Prochlorococcus marinus str. MIT 9515: one gene and its partner. The protein of the gene in region 1 interacts with the protein of each later gene in a pairwise test. Links are inferred from orthologs where the notes say so. Each region holds a gene or a part of one and is shown on either strand. Other genes may lie near its edges.

Region 1 (2,944 bases):
GGAATTAAGCAATCAAATTCTTGTCTCAATGTTTAGATGGTGGGACAAAGTTAACTAAGCCTTTCAGAAGTTACCCACTCTTTAAGTTTTTCACCAAAATATTTTTTCCCATCAACAATTGGTTTACAAAATGGAGGCTGCTTATCACTTAGGCCTAATAAATCAGCCGTAACTCTTACCTGACCATCACAAAAGACGCCTGCACCTATTCCTATTGTCGGTATTTCTAAATCGGTTTGAATTTCTTTAGCAAGTAATTCCGGAATATGCTCCAAAACTATAGAAAAGCATCCCAATTTTTCTAGTGATAAAGCATCTCTTTTGATTTTTTCGTAACTTTCTTTCTTGAGCCCTTGTTTTTTTAATCCTAGATTTAAATAACTCTGTGGTGTAAGTCCTAAATGCCCCATGACAGGAATCCCCATTCTTATTAGCCTTGAAATAACAGTTTGGACCTCTGGTTCAGCACCTTCAATTTTTACTGCCTTTGCATAGGTGTTCTTAATTATTTTCCCGGCATATTCCACTGCCTTATCTTCTCCGCATTGATAAGTTAGAAAAGGCATATCACAAACTAATAAGGAATGTTCTTCTATTTCTCTGCTGAACCCTCTTGAAACTGCATTTGTGTGATAAATCATATTCTCTAAAGTTACTGGTAATGTGGATTTGTATCCTAAACACACCATTGCTAAAGAGTCTCCTACTAGAACAATATCTGCTCCTGATTGCTCAGCTAGAGAACCTGATATGGAGTCCCAAGCAGTTAATGCAATGATTTTTTGAGAATTTTTTTTATATTTAACGAGTTCTGATGGCAACATAAGAGTTATGTATCTTTTTTTATCAAAAATTGCTAGTATAATTTTGACTCGGCCTTTCGCGGTTTTAACACCCAAACCTGGTCAGGATCGGAAGGTAGCAGCCACAAGGGATGCTTGAGGCAGGCGAGATAACCGAGTCACTCCAATCTAACGATTATTCGATATTTTTTTTATTCTGCCTTAATCTTAAAAATTCTGGGATATTGGCTCCTGTGTCTTTATTATCGGAAACATTATAAAAAGGTTGATTAGATAATCTGTTTTTTAAACTTTGTTGCTTTAATGGTTGGTTGGTTTCGAAACCTGTTGCAATAACAGTTACTTGTACCTCCCCTTCCATTGATTCATCAACAGCTGTACCTACGATTATATTTGCATCTTGAGCTACTACATCACTTATAACTTCTCCAACTGCGGTTACATCGTCAAGAGTTAAATCTTTACCTCCAGTGATGTTAATAACACAACCTTTGGCCCCATCAATTCTTCCTGCCTCTAGTAATGGGCTATTCATCGCCGCTTGGGCTGCTTCTAGCGCTCTAGATCTCCCCGAACCAATACCCATACCTAGAAGAGCTGTCCCAGCTTCAGTCATTACAGATCGAACATCAGCAAAATCAACATTAACTTCACCTGGGCAAGTGATTATTTCACTAATGCCTTTAACACCCATTCTTAAAACATCATCAGCGTTTCTGAAGGCTTCTTGAATCGAAGCACCTCCCGTAACTTCTTTTAATCGATCATTTGGAATAACAATCAGTGTGTCAACATTTTCAGCTAGTCTTGCAATACCTTCTTCTGCTTGCCTCATTCTCCTTTTGCCTTCAAAAGAAAACGGCTTTGTAACTATTCCTACAGTTAAGGCACCACTTTGTTTTGCAACCTCAGCAACAACTGGAGCTGCACCTGTACCAGTACCTCCTCCCATGCCTGCAGCAATAAAAACTAAGTCAGAACCTTCCAAAGCTTGTTGAAGTTCATCCTTAGACTCTTCGGCGGCTTTTTGACCAATGCTTGGATTTCCACCTGCTCCCAATCCTCTTGTCAAGTTTTGACCAAGTTGTACTCTTTTTTCAGCAGAAGACTGTAATAATGCTTGGGCATCAGTATTCAGAACTCTGAAAGAAACGCCTTCAAGATCAGTATCAATCATCCTGTTTACAGCATTACTTCCACCACCCCCAACACCAATGACTTCAATTTTGGCACTTTGACTTGGAAGGATGTCTTTTGATTGATCAAAGTTTGGATTGTTTCCGAAGCTCATCTCTAAATAAAATCAAATACTAGTATTGGGTGCATTATGAACTCACTAAGTAAATATGTTGGATTTTCTTGACGAAAATCCTTAAATATTAACTTATTAAATTTTTGAGTTAATAAGTAGAACCCTTATAAATACTGTAGTAATCAAAAAAACTTTTTTAAAATTTGTTTTCAATTATTAGGGTTTGAACACTTTAATTTTTGGATTATGTGGATCAGTAAGATCGATATTATCTATTTTTTTTAAAACTTTAGTATCTTTTATTTGATTTTTGATATCTTCGATTATTTGCAATTGAGTTTCGATTCTTTTTGGTTCAATGCCTAATAGTATCGTTTTTAAGGTTTTTTCTTCTAAAGTTAAAAATCCATTCGGAGAAAACTCTATCGTAACGAATTCAACATTATTGTTTTTTTGAAAATAAAAAATTTTTGATAATATCTCTTTAAAATTTTCTTTCCAACCGAAAACTTTAACGGACAATTTTTTAATACTTTCTTTATCTGAATGTTTTTCATCTATAAAAAAACCTTCTTTATCAATAAAACCATTTATTTTTTCTCCTTTTAAAATTTTATCCCCATAAGCTATTGGCGTTCTAGTTTGAATTAGGATTTTCAAACCAAAAGGAAATATCTGCCTCGAAACTGAAACATTCTCAAGAGATAAATTCCTTTTCAACTCTTTTTCCGTAAATATAGTTTTGACAAATATCAATGGGGTTGGCAACTTTAGGGATGAATTATTAAGGATATCGTTCTTAGAGAAAAAATCGCTACCAAAAATTAAAATATCTTGCGGATAAACTTTTTGAAAAGTTTTAGTATTTAGGTATGTTGTTAGGAAAAAA
Region 2 (2,877 bases), 290 kb from region 1 along the record:
TTAGGAATAACATCTAATGATCTTATTAAAAGTAAAAAATGGTTTGATAAATATGGAGTTTCATTAGTTTTTTGGGGTAGATTGATTCCCGGGATAAGAACATTAATTTCAGTTCCTGCTGGAATGGAACTGATGCCTCTTAGAAAATTCTTAATTTGGACGAGCTTAGGAAGTTTGATATGGGTTGCATTATTAACTTATGCAGGATTTGTATTTGGTGAAAATTATCAAATTATTGAAACTTATTTAGATCAAATTAAATATATTTTAAAACCTATCCTAATTCTGATAATTGTTTATTTGTTAATAAAATTTTTTATGAGACTTTATAAAAAAAATATATCTTAAAAAGGAATATCTCCAGAGTTATTATTATTTGTAAAATTACTATTATCTGTCTCTTTCCTAGAACTTAATAAATTTAATCTATCCACCCTTACTACAGGTTTAAATCTATCTTCACCTGAATTTTTATCTTTCCAACTATCAATTTTAAAACTTCCTGTAATACCAATCAAGGAACCTTTTTTTACATAGTCAGCAGCTATTTGTGCTTGTTTACCCCATATTTCTAGATTGAACCAGTCAGGTTCATCACCTTTACTTAATCTGTTAACTGCTAGGGTGAAGTTAGCTACTGTGCTCCCTGACTCAAAATATCTTACATCTGGTTCTCTTCCGGCTCTGCCAACCAAATTTATAGTGTTAATTTCCATAATTTAATTTTTTTCTATATTACTCATTTTTTTTGTTTTTGCTTAAAGTTTTGCAAGCTATTCATAACTAAATGATAGATTTTTGAGAGGTAGTGACAGAATAGATATATTATTTATTTAATAGATTTTTTATTGTGATTTTTAACAGATTTAAATTTTCTAGGGATATCGGTATTGATTTGGGTACTGCTAATACTCTTATTCATGTATCAGGTAAGGGTGTCGTTTTACAAGAACCTTCAGTTGTAGCGATGGATCTTGAAGAGGGAGTTCCTCTGGCAGTAGGTGAAGAAGCAAAATTAATGCTCGGAAGAACACCAGGAAATATAAGAGCCGTGAGACCTTTAAGAGATGGAGTTATCGCAGATTTTGATGCGGCGGAACAAATGATAAAAACTTTTATTCAAAAATGCAATGAAGGGAGGGGGCTTTTAGCTCCAAGAATAGTCATTGGTATCCCTAGTGGAGTTACTAGTGTCGAACGAAGAGCAGTTAGAGAAGCTGGCTTGGCTGGAGCTAGGGAGGTACATTTGATTGATGAACCAGTAGCTGCTGCAATAGGAGCTTCATTACCAGTAACGGAACCTATTGGGACTATGATTGTTGATATAGGAGGGGGAACTACTGAAGTAGCAGTTCTAAGTCTAGGTGGAACGGTTTTAAGCGAATCTGTAAGAATAGCTGGTGATGAACTTAATGAATCAATAGCAATTTATCTTAAAAAAGTACATAACTTAGTCGTCGGAGAGAGAACTGCTGAAGATATAAAAATAAAAATTGGATCAGCATTTCCAGATGACGAATTTGATACTACCTCTATAGAAGTAAGAGGTTTACATCTTTTATCTGGGTTACCAAGATCTATCACCTTAACCTCAGGAGAAATTCGAGAGGCAATGTCTGAACCTCTTAGTAAGATTGTTGAAGCTGTAAAAAGAACTTTGGAGCGAACCCCTCCTGAATTAGCTGCAGATATAGTTGATAGAGGAATTATGCTTGCTGGAGGTGGAGCCCTTGTAAGAGGTGTTAGTGATTTACTAAGTCATGAAACTGGGATTTTTACGCACATAGCAGAAAATCCATTACTTTGCGTTGTTAACGGTTGTGGATTGGTACTAGACGATTTCAAAAAACTCAAAAGAGTTGTTGATACTCCTGATTTTATAAGGAATGCGATCAGAGATTGATTGAATGGTAGATATTCGAAGAATATCAACTAATCGTTGGTGGCATAAAAAGAAGAATTGGGTTTTATTTATATTTTTATTGTTTTTGATTTTTGTGAGAATATCCAGAGGATCTCTATATAAAGACCTTTATTTTTTAATTTCAAAACCGTTTTGGCCAGGCCAATTTCAAAGAGAGGTTTTAACTAAAAGTGTTGAACAAGAGTCTTTTGTAAGGTTAAAACAGCTAGAGAAAGATAATAAAAGATTACGTGAAATTTTATCACTACAAAGATTATCTGACTCTGAAACTATTTCAGCAACTGTTATTTCAAGAAAAACAGGGAGCTGGTGGAGGCAAATTATTTTAAATAAAGGTTCCAAAGACGGAGTAGAAGTTGGGAGTTTTGTTGTTGGCCCTGGAGGATTATTAGGAAGAGTGAATAATACTTCTTTATTTACTTCGTCTGTCACATTATTAACTTCTCCTGAGAGTAAAGTGGGGATTTGGGTTGAAAGAATTCAGAGCCATGGGTTACTAGTGGGCTTAGGAAATGATCATCCAAAAGTAATTTTTTATAATAAGGAGGTTGATATTGAAGTGGGCGATTTTGTTTTATCATCCCCCGCCAGCACTTTATTGCCTCCAAATATTCCTATAGGTATTATTCAATCTGTTGATGCGGAATTCAAAGCACAAAAAACTGCAAATCTTTTGCTTTTAGGAAAACCTCAAGCAATAGATTGGGTTCAAATCGTAAAAGTTAAAATTTAAATGGAAAAATACTTAATTAAACATTTTCCTTTAATTTCTTTTTTATTTCTTCCAATAGTTTACTTTTGGGATCCGAATTGGATGGGATTTTTTGGGGTTCAACCTTATTGGCCCTTATTTTGGTTATTGCCTTGGTCTATGATCTATGGATCAATTGATGGTCTAATAGTTGGGTTGTGTTTAGGACTTGTTTTAGATTCTATAAGTCCTAATAATGGTT

What was found.
Region 2: the proteins of ftsZ (region 1) and P9515_RS08685 interact in binary tests that used the Escherichia coli proteins (3 or more experiments, as listed by UniProt). The link is inferred for Prochlorococcus marinus str. MIT 9515 from one-to-one orthologs.

Annotation. Positions count from the first base shown.
Region 1 is NC_008817.1:1,306,550-1,309,493, reverse strand. The notes cover bases 37-2,903. They hold ftsZ (cell division protein FtsZ), read right to left. Parts: upstream 2,095-2,903; coding sequence 979-2,094; downstream 37-978. Other genes in these bases: P9515_RS07095 (cell division protein FtsQ/DivIB), read right to left, coding at 2,272-2,903; panB (3-methyl-2-oxobutanoate hydroxymethyltransferase), read right to left, coding at 51-824; hemW (radical SAM family heme chaperone HemW), read left to right, coding at 37-58. Outside these bases: more of hemW, read left to right, coding at 1-36; more of P9515_RS07095, read right to left, coding at 2,904-2,944. UniProt on the Escherichia coli protein: Essential cell division protein that forms a contractile ring structure (Z ring) at the future cell division site. The regulation of the ring assembly controls the timing and the location of cell division.
Region 2 is NC_008817.1:1,594,406-1,597,282, reverse strand. The notes cover bases 77-2,876. They hold P9515_RS08685 (rod shape-determining protein), read left to right. Parts: upstream 77-850; coding sequence 851-1,903; downstream 1,904-2,876. Other genes in these bases: P9515_RS08675 (hypothetical protein), read left to right, coding at 2,658-2,876; mreC (rod shape-determining protein MreC), read left to right, coding at 1,908-2,657; P9515_RS08690 (single-stranded DNA-binding protein), read right to left, coding at 345-716; P9515_RS08695 (DedA family protein), read left to right, coding at 77-348. Outside these bases: more of P9515_RS08695, read left to right, coding at 1-76; more of P9515_RS08675, read left to right, coding at 2,877-2,877. UniProt on the Escherichia coli protein: Forms membrane-associated dynamic filaments that are essential for cell shape determination. Acts by regulating cell wall synthesis and cell elongation, and thus cell shape.